4 regions of the Streptomyces sp. NPDC054770 genome follow, and region 4 is predicted to be linked to each of the others. Evidence: riboswitches for the same ligand, from Rfam matches in the RefSeq annotation. Region 4 holds a riboswitch; each other region holds the start of a gene.
What was found. Region 4 has a riboswitch for S-adenosylmethionine ahead of thrC (threonine synthase). Riboswitches for the same ligand answer to the same signal wherever they lie in the genome.
Positions count from the first base shown of each region.

Region 1: it holds a riboswitch for S-adenosylmethionine, as region 4 does, so the genes downstream of both, ACWGKQ_RS49035 (amino acid ABC transporter permease) here and thrC (threonine synthase) in region 4, are expected to answer to the same signal.
Region 2: it holds a riboswitch for S-adenosylmethionine, as region 4 does, so the genes downstream of both, ACWGKQ_RS29510 (ABC transporter substrate-binding protein) here and thrC (threonine synthase) in region 4, are expected to answer to the same signal.
Region 3: it holds a riboswitch for S-adenosylmethionine, as region 4 does, so the genes downstream of both, ACWGKQ_RS43720 (aminotransferase class V-fold PLP-dependent enzyme) here and thrC (threonine synthase) in region 4, are expected to answer to the same signal.

Region 1 is NZ_JBSHBL010000123.1:16,943-21,621, forward strand. It holds gene ACWGKQ_RS49030 (amino acid ABC transporter ATP-binding protein) at 1-157, opposite strand, end outside; gene ACWGKQ_RS49035 (amino acid ABC transporter permease) at 154-1,134, opposite strand; SAM riboswitch class IV at 1,521-1,644, opposite strand; gene ACWGKQ_RS49040 (glutathione S-transferase C-terminal domain-containing protein) at 1,722-2,594, opposite strand; gene ACWGKQ_RS49045 (hypothetical protein) at 2,695-2,826, opposite strand; gene ACWGKQ_RS49050 (hypothetical protein) at 3,022-3,279, shown strand; gene ACWGKQ_RS49055 (hypothetical protein) at 3,370-4,179, shown strand; gene ACWGKQ_RS49060 (DUF2218 domain-containing protein) at 4,306-4,644, opposite strand.
Region 2 is NZ_JBSHBL010000039.1:8,130-12,808, reverse strand. It holds gene ACWGKQ_RS29515 (ABC transporter permease) at 1-736, opposite strand, end outside; gene ACWGKQ_RS29510 (ABC transporter substrate-binding protein) at 733-2,382, opposite strand; SAM riboswitch class IV at 2,642-2,751, opposite strand; gene ACWGKQ_RS29505 (beta-galactosidase) at 2,973-4,679, shown strand, end outside.
Region 3 is NZ_JBSHBL010000087.1:14,435-19,113, reverse strand. It holds gene ACWGKQ_RS43735 (rhomboid family intramembrane serine protease) at 1-117, shown strand, start outside; gene ACWGKQ_RS43730 (Lrp/AsnC family transcriptional regulator) at 114-395, shown strand; gene ACWGKQ_RS43725 (hypothetical protein) at 421-1,086, opposite strand; gene ACWGKQ_RS43720 (aminotransferase class V-fold PLP-dependent enzyme) at 1,230-2,594, opposite strand; SAM riboswitch class IV at 2,778-2,894, opposite strand; gene trpD (anthranilate phosphoribosyltransferase) at 3,278-4,342, opposite strand; gene qcrB (cytochrome bc1 complex cytochrome b subunit) at 4,500-4,679, opposite strand, start outside.
Region 4 is NZ_JBSHBL010000005.1:119,947-124,625, forward strand. It holds gene ACWGKQ_RS07150 (cold-shock protein) at 298-504, opposite strand; gene ACWGKQ_RS07155 (ubiquitin-like small modifier protein 1) at 980-1,255, opposite strand; gene thrC (threonine synthase) at 1,299-2,585, opposite strand; SAM riboswitch class I at 2,604-2,766, opposite strand; gene ACWGKQ_RS07165 (glucosyl-3-phosphoglycerate synthase) at 2,924-3,868, shown strand; gene ACWGKQ_RS07170 (alpha,alpha-trehalose-phosphate synthase (UDP-forming)) at 3,990-4,679, shown strand, end outside.

The DNA of each region.
Region 1 (4,679 bases), on a different contig from region 4:
ACTTGCCGGAGCCGGACGGGCCCAGGATGACGGTGACCTCGCCGGGACGGATGGTCAGGTCGATGCCGTCCAGGACGCGGTGGGCGCCGTACCACTTGTGGACGTCGTGGATCTCCAGGGCGGCGGGGGCCGTCTCCAGAGTGTCGGTGCTGCTCATACGGCGGTCTCCCGGCGGATGCGGGCGCGCAGGTCGGTGAGGCCGGTGCGCAGCTTCTGGAGGGGCGTCGGCGGCAGCGTGCGGGTGGCGCCGCGGGCGTAGTACCGCTCGACGTAGAACTGGATCACGGAGACGACGCTGGTCAGGATCAGGTACCAGACGGTGACCACCAGGAGCAGCGGCACGATGTCGCCCGGGTAGGTGGAGCCCATGGTCTGCGCGGTGCCGAAGAGGTCGAGCAGCGAGACGTAGAAGACCAGCGAGGTGCTCTTGATCAGGCCGATGAGCTGGTTGACGTAGTTCGGGGTGATCGACCGCAGCGCCTGCGGGAACACGATCCGGCGGAACTGGTAGCCCTTGGGCAGGCCGAGCGCGGCGGCCGCCTCGTGCTGGCCCTGGTCCACGGAGAGGATGCCGCCGCGGACCACCTCGGCCGCGTAGGCGGCCTCGTTGAGGCTGAGGCCGATGACGGCGACCACCATGTCGGTGGCGAGCTTCGACTCGTCGAAGGAGAAGAAGGCCGGTCCGAAGGGGACGCCGATGCTCAACGTCTTGTACAGGGCGCTGAAGTTGTAGAGGAACAGCAAGACCACGATGAGCGGGATGGAGCGCAGCGCCCATACGTAGGTCCAGCTGACCGCGCGCAGCACCGGGCTCTTGGAGAGCCGGGCCAGGGCGAGCAGGATGCCGCCGAGGAGGCCCAACACCGCGCTGTAGGCGGCGACTTCGAGGGTGATGACCAGCCCGTCGAGGATGGTCGGCCGCAGGAACCAGTAGCCGAAGCGGTCCCACTGGTAGAAGGGGTTGGACACCAGTCCGTGCACGAACTGGACGGCCAGGACCAGGACGACGGCGGTGGCGATCCACCGTCCCGGCCTGCGCAGTGGCAGAACTCGCTGTGCGGCGAGGGGTCTTGACGGTTCGTCGGCGGCGGGGGGTGCCTCGGGGGCGATCGTGGCGCCTGGGGGTTCACTCATGGCGGGCTCCGGCGGAGTCGGACACCCACGTGTCCCACGGCGGGGGCCGCGCACCGTACCGTGTTCGGGCACGGCACGGTGCGCGGGGGCGCGCGGGACACGGGGCTGGGCGGACGGCGGCACACCGGGCGGCCGGTGTTTCGACGGGGACGCTGGGGTGCGAAGCTGCGGGAGATCGGCGGAAAGGCCTGGTCAGACCCGACAGCGGGCACAGCCCGGTGCGGTACACGCGCTACACAGGGCGCTGTTGACACGGAGCAGATCGACGGCGCGGTCGGCGACGAGCGGGCTCGGGTACGGGCGTACGCAGCCCACGGCGCGGCGCTGGGCCGTCCTGGAAGCTGCGTACATGTCCGTCACCTGTCACTGTCGAGCCGGCCCCGGGGGCCTCGCGCTTACCGAATCGTCGCTTGCCGAAACGTCGTCGGTCCGGTCGTCACCTGGGGCACCCCACCGCGATGCGAGGGTTGCCGGTCAGCAAGCCAGGGCTTGACGCTGACGCTCTTGACCGTTCTGGTCCGTAAGTAACGCAGTTGCCCGAACGAATGTCAACGCCTGTCCGACTGGCGGGACGGTTCGGGCCGCTCTCACCTGCGCGGAACGCCGGGAGCGTCCGCTGCGTGGCCCGCCCAGTCCAGGATCTGGACGGCCGCGCCGGCGGCTTCCAGGCCCTGGCAACGGCCGTGGTGACGGCGGGCGATGCCGTCGAGGTCGAGGTGGGCACCGAAGGCCGGGTGGGCCGCCAGCCGCCGGGCGTAGGCCCACAGCACCGGGTGGCCGGCGATGGCGTGCACGGCGGTGGCGTCCAGGTGGTTGCGGTGCACGGTGTCGAGTTGCACCAGGGTCACCCACAACTCGATGTCCGCGGCGGTGAGTTGACCGCCGACCAGGAACTCCACCCCGGTCAGCCGGCGTTCCAGGTCGGCCAGGGCGGCGAGCAGCACCGCCAGCGCCTTTGGGTCGCCGCCCTCGCGGCCGGCCCGCTGGGCGGCCTGCTCGATGTCCTCGGCGCACAGCCGCTCGACGGCCTCGATCTCGGCCTCGGCGCCGCACGGGTAGAGCCGGGCGACGCCGTCCCCGAAGTGCCGGTCCAGGTCGCGCAGGATGTCCCGGCTGTGGGTGCTGACGATACGGCCGGACCAGTCGTCGCTGAAGACCGGCGCGAGGGCCGGTCCCGAGTAGTGGTGGGCGCTGGCCTCGTACAGCGGGCGCAGTGCCGGGTGGCTGCCGTCGGGACAGTCCGGGACGGCGGGGAGGAAGGTGACCGGACAACAGTCGTCCAGGGCCAGCAGGCTGTGGCCGACGGCGATCCGGAGGCCGTCCGGACACGCGGTGGACAGGTGCAGCCGGTAGCGGCGCGGCACGGCGTAGTGACCGCTGCGCGCGTCCCGGCCGATGCGGCCACGGAAGGCGGGGGCGGTGCGGACGGACGGCACGGCGGCGAGTGGAGTGATGGACATGCGTCTCCCCGGGGGCGGGCGGGCGCGCGGACGTACGCGCGGCGGAAGCGTTCGTCGGTGGGTGCTCGGCGAGCTCTGGTGAGTCCTGACGGATGGGCGCTCAGCCTCTGCGGCCGGTGGCGCCGCACATCCGCAGCAGGTCGAGGTGGCGGCGGGAGGTGAGCAGGGGGCCGGCCCAGGGCGCGGGGCTCTCGCGGCGCTGTCTGCCGGTGAGCGTGCGCAGGCGACCCATCTTTCCCTACCTTTTCACTAGGATTCTCTTCTGGAGTGTCGATCCGCCTCCGCCCGGCGTCAAGAGGGCGTCCACGCCTGGGACGCCCGGCCCCGGCCCGGCCCGGCCCCAGCCACGCCCAGGCCCCGACTTGCCGCCGGACGGAAGGGGCGGTGCCCTGGGGGACGGGGGGCCGAGTGACAGGAGCCGGAGCCGATGACCGAGCCCCCGGGTCCCGGGCCCGTGCCCGGCGCGGTGCCCGAGACCTTCGCGTTCCGCTGCGGGCGGTGCGGGCACGGCTGGGAGGCCACCTTCCAGGCGGTGTTCTTCACCGACCCGGTCGCCGATCCGGACCTGCAGAGCACCCTGGAGTACGTCGACGAGGCCGGCCGGGCCGTACCGTCGCCGCTCACGGACGCGGTGTGCCCGCGCTGCGGCAGCCGGCGGGTGCGGATCACGGCGACCGGATCCTGACGCTCACCCGAATGGCACGCGCGGGTGGTCGGCGCCGGTGGCCGGTGGTGGCGTGGAGGGACGTACCGCGTTCCCGAGGAGGCAGTCGCGATGACCCGTCCGTCCCGACCCGCGCGTGTTATCGCCACGGCCCTGGCCGCGGGGACCCTGTTCGCCACGGCGGCATGCACGGACGGCAGCGGCTCCCCCGAGGCCGCGCCCGTCTCCCCCGCCGCCGAACGCTCCCCGTCCCCGTCGCGCACCCCTACCCTCACCGGTGCCGGGGCCCAGGCCGCGCTGATCACACCGGCCGACATCGAGGACGACTGGCAACTGGCCAACGACGCCGCCACCTGGCGCAACCAGATGCTGGTCGGCAAGGTCGACGTCGCCGAGTTCCTCAGCGCCAAGTCCGACGCCGCCGACTGCCAGCGGCTGCTGGACAGCCTCTACTCCGACACCCTGCTGGGCCGCGCCACCGGCGCCTCCGGGCTGCGCGGCTTCACCTCGCAGGACTCCCGGCTGCTGTACCAGGTCGGGGACTACGGCCAGGCCCAGATGGACGCCACCATCGGCTGGCTGAAGGGCCTCCCGGAGAAGTGCAACCAGTTCACCGCCACCGCCTCGGACGGCAGCAAGCGGACCGTGCAGGTCGTCGAGTACAAGGAACCGCCCAAGGTGGCCGACGCGCTGGCGGCGCTCACGGTCACCGTCCAGGGCACCTCCAACGGGCAGCCCGCCACGACCACCCTGGACGTCGCGGCGATGCGCGTCGGCGCCTCCGGGGCGGCGGTCACCAACGGCGGCCTGTCCGGCGTCGACCACGACAGCACCGCCCTGGCCGTCCAGAACGGCGCCCAGCGCCTCAAGGACGTGCTGTCCGGCAAGACCCCGGCACCGCTGCCGAGCCAGTTCGACTAGTTTTCCGGCCGCGGGGCTCGACTAGGGGCTGTCCGGCGGATCATGCCGCAGACGCGGGGTCTGGCACGCCCACCGGAACTGAACAGTCACCGCTGCTTTCCTGCGACTTGATCCGCCGGACAGCCCCTAGTGGGGCATCGGCTCCCCGGGGTTGTCCTGGGTGGTGCCGGGCTCTCCGTTGTCGCGGTGCCATGCGACGACGAGTTCGTCGCGGGTGCCGAAGCGGACCAGGTGCCGGCCGACCACGCCTTCCAGGAGTTCGAGGTTCTCGGGGTCCGTCTCCACGGTGAGCAGCAGCGCGCCGTCGGTCGCGGTGAGGGTGCCGGTGCCGTTCTGGAAGACGATGGCACCGGTGCCGGTCTCCTCGTCCCAGGTGGTCTGCGAGCGGCGGCCGAGATGCGAGGCGAGCTGCTTGGCGTAGCGGGCGGGCCGGTCGGTGGGGACGCGGGCTTCGGAGCGGGCCATCTGGGACTCCCGGTGCTGCGGGGCGGGCATACGGT
Region 2 (4,679 bases), on a different contig from region 4:
GCCGGAGCAGCACGCCGGCCACGAGCAGACCCAGGGCCACCCCGGGCAGCACGGCATGCCGGAGCACGTCCGTGATCGCCGTGCCGTCGCCGCTGCGCAGGGCGTCGACCAGGTACACGCCGGTCGTGCTGGTCTGGTCCTGGAGGAAGAGCTGGACACCGGTGCTCGCCCGGCCCGACGCGGGCAGCCAGCCCAGCCAGATCGCGAAGACCAGCTTCAGCAGCAGGCCCACGAAGAACACGGGCGTGGCGTAGGTCAGGATCGCGAACAGGCGCAGGACCACGTCGGGCGCCCGGTCGCGGTAGGCGGCCGCCACCATGCCCAGCGGGACGCCGATGACCAGGGCCACCAGGAGTGCGTAGCAGGCGAGTTCGACGGTCGCGGCGCCGTATGTGCCGAGGACACGCGTCACCGGCTGGTTGTCGGTGACCGTACGGCCGAAGTCGCCGGTGGCCAGCGAGCGCAGGTAGTCCAGGTACTGGGTGAGCAACGGCCGGTCGTAGCCCGCCTGGTGGAGCTTGGCCTGGAGCTGGTCCGGGGTGAGCCGGTCGCCGAAGGCGGCGCTGATCGGGTCGCCGGTCAGCCGCATCAGGAAGAAGACCAGACTGACCAGGATCAGCACGGTGGGGATGATGAGGAGGAAGCGGACCACCAGGTATCGGGCGAACCCGTACCCGGCGGCGCCGTCGGCCGGGGTGGCGACGGCGCCGGGGGTCTCCTGCGTCAGAGTGCTCACTTTTTCGAGAGTCCCGCCCAGCGGAACTGGTACCTCGCGTCCAGCTCGGCCGGCACCCCGCTGACGTCGCTGCGGGTGACGATGGCGGTGGACCCCTGGAGCAGCGGCAGCAGCGGCACCTGCGCGGCGGCCCTGTCCTGCGCCTGCTTCAGGAGCCCGGTCCGCTTCGTGGCGTCCGTCTCGGTCTCCTCCTTCTTGATCAGCGCACGCACGGCGGGGTCGTCGTAGCCGTTGGCGACCCAGCTGTTGGCCGAGTAGAAGGGCGAGAGGTAGTTGTCGGCGTCGAGGTAGTCGGCGTACCAGCCGAGCTGGTACAGCGGGTAGAGGTGCTTGACGCGGTCCTTGCCGTACTGGGTCCACTCGGTCGACTGGAGGTTCACCTTGAACAGCCCGGTGGCCTCCAACTGGGTCTTGACCAGCGCGTACTCGTCGGCCGAGGAAGACCCGTAGTGGTCGCTGTTGTACTGCAGGTTGAGCGTCACCGGGGTGCTCACCTTCGCCGCCTTCAGCCGGGCCGCCGCGGCGGCCTTGTCGGGGCCGCCCTTCTTGTCGCCGTAGAGCGACTTGAAGGAGGGGGTGGCGCCGGTCAGGCCGTCCGGGACGGAGCTGTAGAGCGGCTGGTAGGTGTTCTTGTAGACCTGCTGGGCGAGTTGGGACCGGTCGACGGAGTCCGCGACCGCCTGCCGGACGGCGAGGGCCTTCTTCGCGTCGGCGTTCTTCGTCCTGGTGCCGTAGGGCTGGGTGGCGAGGTCGAAGACGATGTAGCGGATGCCGTTGCCGGAGCCGGTGTGGACCTTGACGTCCTTCTGCTTGCCGAGGTCGTCCAGGTCGGCGGTGGTGAGCGTGCGGTAGACGGCGTCGATGGTGCCCTGCTGGACGTCGAGCTTCAGATTGCTTGCGTCCGTGTAGTACTTCAGCTGGATGTTCTCGGTCTTCGGCGCGCCCAGCTGCCCCTTGTACTCCGCGTTGGCGGTGAAGGACACCAGTGAGTTCTTGTCGTAGCTCTTGATGCCGTACGGCCCGTTCCACGGCTTGGCCGCGACGATCGCCTTGTCGTCGAGGATCTTGTCCGCGGGGAACACCTGCTCGTCCACGATGTAGCCGGCGGCCGTGGACAGCACCTGCGGGAACAGCGTGTCGTCGGCCGACTTGAGGGTGAAGACGACCGTGGTCGGGTCCGGGGCGGCGACCGAGGCGAGGTTGTACAGCAGCGACGACGGGCCGTTCTCGTCGGCGATCTTCAGGTCCCGGTCGAAGCTGAACTTGACGTCCGAGGAGGTCAGTTCATGCCCGTTGGCGAACTTCAGGCCCTTCTTCAGCGTGACCGTGTACTCCTTGGGCCCGGTCGGCCTGATCCCGGTGGCCAGGTCGGGGGAGACGTCCGCGGAGCCGTTCTGCTGGTTGAGCAGGGTCGCGTAGACCTCGCTCTCGATGGTGCCGGAGCCCGCGTCCCACGCCCCGGCCGGGTCGAGGCTGGCGACCTGGTCGGTGGTACCGACGGTGATCGCCGAGCCGGAGCTCGCGGTGCTTCCGTCCTTGCTGCTGGTGCAGGCGGTCAGCGCGACCAGGAACGCCGTGCCGAGGGATATCGCGCCGAGGCCGGGGCGAAGGGGTCTGGACGGCGTCGGACCGGTGTGGAATGCCATCAGGAGTCTCTACTTCCGCATCAGGGGTGCGTGAGGCAGCCGTGGCGCGAGGCTGCGCCATGGCGTGCGAGGGTCACGTGAGAAACAGGGGGGAGCGGGTCACACGGACGAGCGGCAGATGTGCCGACCCGGGGAGGGCGGGATCAGCCCTGACACAGACAGCTGGACACCAGCAGCAGGTCGACATGGAGCCGGGAACACAGCATCAGGGCCTTGGCCATGCCGTCCTCCCGGGTTCTGGCCCGCCTCGGGGCCGATGTGAGCGCACTTGCAGAAAGAAGAGATCCGCCGAGCCGTCACCTGGGGCACCCCGCTGCGTCGAGGGTTGCCGTCCGGCCAGCCAGGGCTTGATCACCGGAACTCGTAGCTCGCGCTCACCGTAGATCGGCTGTTCTCCCGGCGTCAACATGCCCAGGGGCACACGGAGGTGACTTTATGTCAGTGATGTTTCGTCCAGCGGGGGTCACGCGCCGCCTCTGCCTTCTCGACGGTGTTCTTCCGCCCCATTGTGTTGAGCCTTGCACCCCCTTACTGTTCGACTTTGCCCGAGTCTGTTTGGTGTTGATTGCTCAGTCGGTCTGGAGGCCGCGGTGCGGAGTGATCGGATCGGTTCAGAGGCTGCGAGACCCGGTGGCGGCCGGTGGTGGCGGCCCGTTCTCGCGGCGGCGGCGACCATCGCCCTGGCCGCGGGCGTGATCGCGCCGGCCGCGGCGCAGGACATCGGCACGCAGGCGTCCGCCGCCGCGGCCACCGCCGCCCCGCAGACGCACACGGTGAGTCTGGACGGCTACTCGTTCCTCGTCGACGGCAAACGCACCTACCTGTGGTCCGGCGAGTTCCACTACTTCCGGCTGCCGAGCCAGGACCTGTGGCGCGACATCTTCCAGAAGATGAAGGCCGCAGGATTCAACTCCACCTCGCTGTACTTCGACTGGGGATACCACTCGCCGAAACCCGGTGTGTACGACTTCACCGGGGTGCGGGACGTCGACAAGCTCCTCGACATGGCCCAGGAGGCCGGGCTCTACGTCATCGCCCGCCCGGCGCCGTACATCAACGCGGAGGTCGACAGCGGCGGCCTGCCCGGCTGGCTGACCACCAAGGCCGGCAACAACCGCAGCGACGACCCGCGGTTCCTGAAGTACGCGGACGAGTGGCTGACGCAGATCGATCGGATCATCGCCCGCCACCAACTGACCAACGGCACCGGGTCGGTCATCGCCTACCAGGTCGAGAACGAGTACTACAACGGCTCGGCCGCCGGCCGCTCCTACATGCAGCACCTGGAGGACAAGGCCCGCGCCGACGGCATCACGGTCCCGCTGACCGGCAACAACAACGGCACCTTCAACTCCGGCACCGGCGCCCTCGACGTCGACGGCCCGGACTCCTACCCGCAGGGCTTCAACTGCTCGAACCCCTCGAAGTGGAACGGCGTCCCCGACATCAGCTACGACCACCCGGCCGGAAAACCGCTGTACTCACCGGAGTTCCAGGGCGGCGCCTTCGATCCCTGGGGCGGACCGGGCTACGACAAGTGCGCCCAGCTGATCAACGACCAGTTCGCCGACGTCTTCTACAAACAGAACATCGCCGTCGGCACCACCGCGCAGAGCTTCTACATGACGTACGGCGGCACCAACTGGGGCTGGCTGGGCATGCCGGAGAACTACACGTCGTACGACTACGGGGCCGCGATCCGGGAGACCCGCCAGCTCGACCCGAAGTACTACGAGGACAAGCTGATCGGGTACTTCACCCAGTCCGTCGCCCCGCTGACCAAGACCGAGGCGATCAGGGCCACCCCGCCGGACGACTCCGCGGTCGTCGACACCGCCCGGATGAACCCCGACACCAGGACCCAGTTCCACGTCCTGCGGCACGGCAACTCCACGTCCACCGCGGTCGACAGGACACACATCGCCCTGGACTTCAACGCCCAGCCGGCCGCGGACACCACCTACACCTGGGACGACCCCGACTCCGCGCTGCAGTACACCGGTTCGTGGTCGCACGTGGCCAACACCAGCTATACCGGCGGCGACTACAAGCACACCGAGTCGTTCTCGAAAACGGCCGGTGACTCGCTCACCGTCCCCTTCGACGGCACCGCGATCCGCTGGATCGGCTCCAAGACGGGCAACCACGGCTACGCCGACGTCTACCTCGACGGCACCAAGGAAGCCACGGTCGACGACTCCGGCAGCGAGAACCAGGCGGTGCTCTTCCAGAAGACCGGCCTGACACCGGGCGCGCACACCCTGAAGATCGTCGTCGACGGGAACCACGGTTCGGCC
Region 3 (4,679 bases), on a different contig from region 4:
CTCGCCCACCTGGTCGGCTTCGGACTCGGCTTCGGCTACGCGTGGGTGCGGTACGGCCGTACGACTAAAGTGAGATCCGCCCCAGCTCCGGCACCCGAGGGAGAGAACCAGCCGTGATCACCGCGATCGTCCTCATCAAGACCAGCGTGGACCGGATCCCCGAGATCGCGGAACGGATCGCCGCGCTGGAGAGCGTCAGCGAGGTCTTCTCCGTCACCGGCACCTACGACCTGATCGCCATGGTCCGGGTGAAGCAGCACGAGGATCTCGCCGAGGTCATCCCCGGCTCCATCAGCAAGATCCCCGGCGTGGAGGCCACGGACACGCACGTCGCGTTCCGCACGTACTCCCAGCACGACCTGGAGGCGGCGTTCGCCATCGGCCTGGACAGCTGAACCGAGCGGTCCGGGCCGGGCGGCGTCAGTGCCGCAGGGCCGGTGCGCCGGCGGGCGTACGCCGCGCGGCGCTGCGGTAGGCCGAGATACCCAGGGCGAGCAGCCAGTAGCTGAGGAACGCCCCCATCAGGGCGGTGGTGCCCCAGCCGTTCGCCGCGTAGAAGTGCGCGGGGTCGTTGCCGAAGAACACGGACGGCACGAAGGCCAGGTTGACCGCCGCCAGGGTGCAGGCGGAGCGGCCGGTCCAGCGCGGCAGCAGGCCGGTGCGCGAGATCCCGTGACCCACCGCGGTCAGGCAGAGGGCGAGCATCAGGCGGCTGATCGCCCCGTAGAGGATGTACGTGCCGCTGACCGCGACGGTCGGGTCGATCGGATGGTCCGCGGCGATGACCGCACCGCCTTCCAGCCCGCTGGAGACCAGCGTGACCGTCGCGTAGACCAGTCCGGTCGCGAAGGCCATCGAGCCGATCCATTCGCGGGCCGGGTCGGCCCGTTTGACCAGTTCACGGAAGGCCGTCACGAACACGACGACGAACGCCAGTCCGACGATCTGGAGCAGCAACCTGGTCAGGACGTTCGAGTCCGGCGGCGAACCGGAGTAGACGAAGTAGAGCGGTACGTCGACGATGAAGGCGGCCGCGGCGGTGATGGCGGCGAGGCCGGTCAGGCGCCTCGCGAGGGTCTCGTTCATGGGTGTGTCCCCCGGTTCCCGGTGTCGGATTCCTCGTCGGCCCGTTGCCGACTACCTGAATCCTGGCGTTCACGACGCTTCCCGTCGCTGGGCCTGGACACCGGACCCGGGGGTGGTCCTGCCGACACCCCCCCGCGGGTGGGTCAGCTCACCGCCGGGACACAGCGGCCGTCCTCCGTGCGGTACGACCACTTCGCGCCGTCGGTCACCAGTTCCCGCACCGCCGTCACGAAGCGCTCCACGTGCTCGTCCGGCGTGCCCGCGCCGAAGCTCACCCGGATGGCGTTCAGGGACTTCTCGCCCGGTGCCGCCTCCGGCGCCCCGCACTCGCCCTGGGTCTGCGGGTCGGAGCCCAGCAGGGTCCTGACCAGCGGGTGGGCACAGAAGAGGCCGTCGCGGACGCCGATGCCGTACTCGGCGGAGAGGGCGGCGGCGAAGTGGGAGCTGTTCCAGCCGTCGACCACGAAGCTGATCACTCCGACGCGCGGGGCGTCGTCGCCGAAGAGGGAGAGGACCCGGACCTCGGGAACCTCGGCCAGCCCGGCCCGCACCTTCTCGATCAGGTGCTGCTCGCGGGCGACCAGGGTGTCGAAGCCGGCCTCGGTGAGCGCCTTGCAGGCGGAGGCGATGGAGTAGGCGCCGATGACGTTCGGGGAGCCCGCCTCGTGCCGCGCCGCGCTCTCGTGCCACTCCACGGCCACTCCCCCGTCCTCCCGCCGGGTGACCTTGCGGCTGGCGCCGCCGCCCGCGAGGTAGGGCTCGGCGGCCTGCAGCCAGTCGGCGCGGCCGGCCAGGACGCCGGAGCCGAAGGGGGCGTAGAGCTTGTGGCCGGAGAAGGCGACCCAGTCGACGTCCAGGTCCCGGACGGACACGGGGTGGTGCGGGGCCAGCTGGGCGGCGTCCAGGACGATCCGGGCACCGTGCGCGTGCGCGGCGGCCGCCAGCTCCCGTACCGGCCACAGCTCGCCGGTGACGTTGGAGGCGCCGGTGACGCAGACCAGGGCCGGGCCGTAGGGGTCGCGGTCGGCGAGAGCACGCTCCAGGGTCTCGACGGCCTGCCGCGGGGTGCGGGGCGCGTTGAGGTAGGTGACCCGGGCGTCCTTCCAGGGGAGCAGGCTCGCGTGGTGCTCGGTCTCGAAGACGAAGACCTGGCAGTCGGCGGGGACGGCGGCGGCGAGCAGGTTGAGGGAGTCGGTGGTGGAGCGGGTGAAGATCAGCTGGTCGTCGGGGCGGCAGTCGAGGAACTCGGCGACGGTGTTCCGGGCGTTCTCGAAGAGGTCGGTCGACAGCTGGGAGAGGTAGCCGGCACCGCGGTGGACGCTGCCGTAGTAGGGCGCGTACGCCGCCACGTCGTCCCAGACCCGCTGGAGGGCGGGGGCGCTGGCCGCGTAGTCGAGGGCGGCGTAGGTGACCTCGCCGCCGGTGACGAGCGGGACGGTGACATCCCGGCCCAGAACGGGCAGTGGGGCACAAAGGGACTGGGCGGCGGCAGCGGTGGTGACAGACATGGCGAACTCCTGTGAGAGCTGAGCGAAATCGCCGGGCCGGACGGACGGTGCGTCGACGGCACGGGGAAAGGTGAAAGGGGTGTGCGGAGGCGGGGCTCGACGCCCTATCGCATTCGCTTGCTCACAGAGGACTCCCTCGACGACCAGGACCCCTGGGCTGTGCCTGCTCGAAGAAGCGTGAGGGGTCCGCGCTTGCCGTAGACCTCGCTGCCTACGACCTGGTCTTCACCCGGGGCACCCCGCCACGGACGGAGGGTTGCCGGACAGTCGGCCGGGGCCTCATGACTGTCACTCATGACCTGGGAAGAAACGTAAGTGAAGTGATCGCCGCCGCGCAACTCCTGTCCGGATGACGGAACACCGCCAGAAACCGACGCCGGCTCGGCACCGCCGGGAAGGCCGTGTGCGGTTGCGCGCCGTTGCGGCGGAAAATCACGACCGCCCAACGGAAGAGACCGGCAGAGGACGCGACGGAAAGAGGAAGCGGCGACGGCTCCCGCGCGAAGTGGGGCACCGCCGGGAAGGCCGGTGTTGTTGCTCGCCGTTGCGGCGGAGAAGAAGGTGATGCCGGTCCGAATTCATCGGCACCGACGCCGGACTCCTCTTTCCGCCGCAACGGCGATCGGCCACGACGGCGTAGTCCGGCGGTGCCGTACCGTGCCTGAGCCCGCCGACCGCGGCCCCTACCTGTTCGTCGCCGCCGCCCAGCGCTCCAGCGCCCGCTTGGCGGCGCCCGAGTCGATCGACTCCGCCGCCTTGGCCATGCCCGTCCGGAGCTGTTCGGCCAGGGTCCCCGTGCCGGGGTCAAGGGCCACCAGGGCCGCCGCCGAGTTCAGCAGGACCGCGTCCCGTACCGGGCCCGGCTCGCCGTCCAGGAGGCGGCGGGCGACCTCCGCGTTGTACGACGGGTCGCCGCCCCGCAGCGCCTCCACGGGGACCAGGTCGATGCCGGCGTCGCGGGGGTCGAAGGTCTCCTCCGTGACCTTGCCGTCGCGGACGATCCAGACGTGGGACGTGGCCGTCGTCGTGAGTTCGTCGAGGCCGTCGTCGCCGCGGAAGACCAGGGAGGAGTTGCCGCGTTCCGCGAAGACGCCCGCCACGACCGGGGCCATGCGCGGGTCCGCGACGCCCACGGCCTGGGCGCGCACCCGCGCGGGGTTGGTCAGCGGGCCGAGGATGTTGAAGACCGTGCGGATGCCCAGCTGGCCGCGCGCGGCGCCCGCGTAGCGCAGCGCCGGGTGGAACTTGATGGCGAAGCAGAAGGTGATGCCGGCCTCCTCGGCGACCTCGGCGACCCGCTGCGGGGTCAGGTCGAGGTTGACGCCGAGCTTCTCCAGGACGTCCGAGGCCCCGGACGCGGAGGAGGCCGCGCGGTTGCCGTGCTTGACGACCTTCGCCCCGGTGCCGGCCACCACCAGCGCCGACATCGTGGAGATGTTGACCGTCTTCGCGCCGTCCCCGCCGGTGCCGACGATGTCGACCGTGCGGCCCGGCACCTCGATGACGTTGGCGTGGTCGTACATCGTGCGGACGAGACCGTTGATCTCCTCGACCGTCTCGCCCTTCGCCCGCAGGGCGACGACGAAGCCCGCGATCTGGGCGTCGGTCGCCTGGCCGCGCATGATCTGGTCCATCGCCCAGGCGGTCGCGTCGGCGCTCTGGTCCTGGCCGTACAGCAGCGCGTTCAGTACCTCGGGCCAGGAACGGCCCGCCGCGATGTCGCCTCCAGCGGGGGTCACAGCGCTCATAAGGCCGCTCCTGATCGTCGTCATCGTCGTCGAATTCGCCGTACGCGAATTAACCGGTTTTCCCAGGGCCCACCCTATCCAGCTCCGGGCACCGCAAAGGGCCCCCGTCCGTACACCGGACGGGGGCCCTTCGGCTGTGGCGTGGCGACGCCTTCGATCAGTGGTGGCCGTGGCCGCTCGTGATCTCCTTGTACTCCTCGACGGTGGGCTTCGGGATCTGGTTGTCCTCGCCGTAGTAGGCGTTGCTCAGCTTGGCGCGGAGCTTCTCGGAGCCCTTGATCTTGCGCTCGACACCGTTCTCGTCGACCGCCGGGCCGACCTGGGCCGGCTCGTACTG
Region 4 (4,679 bases):
GCCGACCCGTGGGTTCCTTGCCCCACCCGGCCTGCGGGCCTCACCGACCCGGTCCTTCGTTGTCACTCTCACCTTCAGAGTGCTAACGCCAATGATTAGCACTCGCCCTAGGCGAGTGCAAGCGGCTCTCGAGGACTGGGGCCGAAGAGAGGGGCGGAGAGACGGGCGAAGAGGTGAATGAAGAGGGGCCGAAGAGGTGGCGAAGAGGTGCTCGGACATGCCGAAGGGCCCGTACCCCGGGAGGCACGAGCCCTTCGAAGAAGTACAGAAGAACGTCGCTGTCAGTCGGCGCGTGCTTCAGCCGGTCGCCAGCCGGACCATGTCCGCCTGCGGCCCCTTCTGGCCCTGCGAGATCTCGAAATCGACTCGCTGACCCTCCTCCAGGGTGCGGTACCCGTCCATCTGGATCGCGCTGTAGTGGACGAAAACATCCGCACCACCGTCGACCGCGATGAAGCCGTACCCCTTCTCCGCGTTGAACCACTTGACGGTGCCCTGAGCCATGCCTAACTCCCCTATTACTGGCCCTTGCACAGATCCACACTTCGCGGATCCGGGTCAGACCTCACCCCCCAATGGTTGGGGGCGTGCGCCGGAACGCGTCGACCGCGGCTGAATGTATCTGTCCAACTGCCCTCTGCAACAGGTCAATCGGACGAGAATTCTGGACGGGCGCGGTCCGGAATGTAGCGAGAATTCGGCCGAATTCAGGGCAAGTCGGGCTCTATAAAGGCCACAAAAGCCGCATTCAACCCGTGCACTTTGGCTACTTCTTGTCGGGCCTGCGGTATGAATTCGGGGCTTCCGACCTGGAGATCGGGACCGCGTTCCCCAACTCTACCGCGCTCAACCCCACAGAATTGCCCCCTCCACTTCTCTCACGGAGGGGGCAATCGGATGAACACTCGGTGATCGGCGTTACCGAAGGTAATGTTCGGTCATTCGATCAGCCTGTCATGCAGGTCAGCGGGTCGGCGGGTCAGCCGCCGGCGACGGCCGGGATGATGGAGACGCCGGCCCCGTCCGGGGTGACGGTCTCCAGGCCCTGCTCGAACCGCACGTCGTCGTCATTGACGTACACATTGACGAACCGGCGCAGCTTGCCCTGGTCGTCCAGGACGCGCGCGGAGATCCCGGTGTGCTTCTTCTCCAGGTCGGAGATGACCTCGCCGAGGGTGGCGCCTTCGGCGGTGACTTCGGCCTGGCCGCCGGTGTAGGTGCGCAGGATGGTGGGGATGCGAACGGTGACGCTCACGTTTTTACCTCCGGTCTGGGCAACGCCCTATTTCTCGGGGGACTCAGGCGAGCCCGGCTTCGCGGAAAGACTCCAGATTCGGGCGAATGGTCGCGGTGAGCCCGGTACCCGCGACGGCGTCCAGCGTCTTCAGTCCATCACCGGTGTTGAGTACAACGACCGTCTTCGCCGGATCAATCAACCCATTCTCAATGAGCTTCTTGGTGACTCCAACCGTCACCCCGCCGGCGGTTTCCGCGAAGATTCCCTCGGTCCGCGCGAGCAGCTTGATCGCGTCGACGACCTGCTCGTCGTTCACGTCCTCCACCGCGCCGCCGGTGCGCCGCGCGATGTCGAGGACGTACGGCCCGTCGGCCGGGTTGCCGATGGCGAGCGACTTGGCGATGGTGTTCGGCTTCTGCGGGCGGACCACGTCGTGGCCCTCCTTGTAGGCCACCGACACCGGCGAGCACCCCTCGGCCTGGGCACCGAAGATCTTGTACGGCTTGTCCTCGACAAGACCGAGCTTGATCAGCTCCTGCAGACCCTTGTCGATCTTCGTGAGCTGCGAGCCGGAGGCGATCGGGATCACCAGCTGGTCCGGGATCTGCCAGCCGAGCTGCTCGCAGATCTCGTACGCCAGGGTCTTGGAGCCCTCCGCGTAGTACGGCCGCAGGTTGACGTTGACGAAGCCCCAGCCCTCGCCGGCCGGGTCGCCGATCAGCTCGGAGCAGAAACGGTTCACGTCGTCGTAGTTGCCCTCGATGCCGACGAGCTCGCCGCCGTAGACCGCGGCCATGACGACCTTGCCCTGCTCCAGGTCGTGCGGGATGAACACGCAGGAGCGGAAGCCGGCCCGGGCGGCGGCGGCACCGACCGCGCCGGCCAGGTTGCCGGTGGAGGAGCAGGAGAGGGTGGTGAAGTCGAAGGCACGGGCGGCCTCGATGGCCTGGGCGACGACGCGATCCTTGAAGGAGTGCGTCGGGTTGCCGGAGTCGTCCTTCACGAAGAGCTTGCCGGCGTCGACGCCCAGCTCGCGCGCGAGGTTGTCGGCCTGGACGAGCTTGGTCCAGCCGGGGTTGATGTTCGGCTTGGTCGCCACGTCCGCGGGGACGGGCAGCAGCGGCGCGTAGCGCCAGATGTTCGCGGGACCCGCTTCGATCCGCTTGCGGAGCTCCTCGGTGTCGTAGGCCGAGAAGTCGTACGCGATCTCCAGCGGGCCGAAACACTCCTCGCAGGCGAACACCGGGCCGAGCGGCACCCGGTGACCGCACTCGCGGCAGCTCAGAGCGGTGGCGGGACCGAGGTCGACGGTGGATTCCGTGGTGCTTGCAACAGTCTGCACAGCCATGTGAGGCGAGGCCCTTTCTCCTCATCTTCCTCACGACGCATCTCGCCGTGAGACGGATTTGGCACCTTCCCTAGCCGGGAGCCTCGCGAGCGATCGACACTGATCGGCGATCTACGAGTAACCGACTGGAGGGTTGCCGGGGCTTCAACGGGCCGTTTCCCTCTGCCCCTCTGGATGAGCTGTATGCGGTTGTCAACGCCGGGTGACCCCAGGACATGCGATGGTCATCGGCGTTGTTCAAGACTGTAACCGAAGGCCAGGACAGTTGAGTGAGTCGTCCGAACCGCGAGATGGATCACACCTCGTCGTGTGACCGTGACAGTGAGGAGCCGCTGACCGTGCTGGAAGAAGTCGAGCGCTGGCTGGCCACCCGCTCCTGGTCCGTGACCGACCGTCCCCTGCACAAGGTGATGGCAGCCAAACGGTCCTCCGGGCAGACGGTCAGCGTCGTGCTGCCCGCGCTCAACGAGGAGGAGACCGTCGGCGACATCGTCGCGATCATCCGCCATGACCTCATGCAGCAGGTGCCGCTCGTCGACGAGATCGTGGTCGTCGACTCCGGCTCCACCGACCGCACCGCGGCCGTCGCCGCGGCGGCCAGCGCCCGCGTCGTGCACCGTGACGCGATCCTGCCCCGCATTCCCGCCGTCCCCGGCAAGGGCGAGGTCCTGTGGCGCTCGCTCCTGGTCACCTCCGGGGACATCGTCTGCTTCATCGACGCCGACCTGCGCGACTTCTCCTCCGACTTCGTCACCGGCATCGTCGGCCCGCTCCTCACCGATCCGGACGTGGACCTGGTCAAGGCGATGTACGACCGCCCGCTCGGCGGCGCCGCCGGACAGGGCGGCCGGGTCACCGAACTGATGGCCCGCCCGCTGCTGAACATGCACTGGCCGCAGCTGGCCGGTTTCGTCCAGCCGCTCGGCGGCGAGTACGCGGCCCGCCGCACCCTGCTCGAACAGCTTCCCTTCCCGGTCGGCTACGGCGTGGAGCTGGGCATGCTGGTCGACGCCCTGCACCTGGTGGGGCTCGACGCGCTGGCGCAGGTCGACGTGGGGGTCCGCAAACACCGCCACCAGGACGGCCAGGCCCTCGGCCGGATGTCCGCCGCGATCTACCGCACGGCCCAGCTGCGGCTGGCCCGCGGCCATCTGATCCGCCCCGCCCTCACCCAGTTCGAACGCGGCGAGGACGGCTTCGAGCCGCGCACGTACTCCGTGGACACGGAGGAACGGCCGCCGATGGCGGAGATCGCGGAGTACGCCGAACGCAAGGTGGCGTGAATCCGTGGCGTGAATCCGTGGCGTGAGTTCGTGGCGTGAGTTCGTCGTACGGCCGTATACGGCGGCGCGTCGGAGGTGGCCGTACGTTTGAGCGTTTCCGGGCCGGGCTAGGTTGTGGCGTATGGCTTCCACCGGCGGTGCCGAGGTGCTGGTCGCGTCCAATCGCGGACCGGTTTCGTACGAGCTGCGCGAGGGCGGTTCGCTGCGCGCCAGACGGGGCGGCGGCGGGCTGGTCTCCGGGCTGTCGGCGATCGGGCCGGACGCGGACGCGGTGTGGGTGTGCGCGGCGCTGAGCGACGGTGACCGGGAGGCGGTACGGCGGGCCGGGGGCGGCCGGCTGCCGGCCGAGGACAGCGGCGGGCAGCAGGTCCGGATGCTCGACATCGACGCGGACGTCTTCTCCGACGCGTACAACGGCATCGCGAACTCGGTCCTCTGGTTCGTCCACCACATGCTCTACCAGACCCCGCTGGAGCCCGTCTTCGACGCGGAGTTCCGGCGGCAGTGGGGGTCGTACCAGGCCTACAACCGGGCGTTCGCGGAGGCGCTGGCGCAGGAGGCGGCGGAGGGTGCGGTGGTGGTCATCCAGGACTACCACCTGGCACTGGCCCCCCGGATGCTCCGCCGCCTCCGCCCCGACCTGCGGATCGGCCACTTCTCCCACACCCCCTGGGCACCGCCGGACTACTTCCGGCTCCTCCCCGACGACATCGCGGCGGAGCTGCTGAGCGGGATCCTGGGCGCCGACCACGCGGGGTTCCTGACCCGGCGGTGGGCGGACGCGTTCGTCACCTGCTGTCATGCGGTGCTG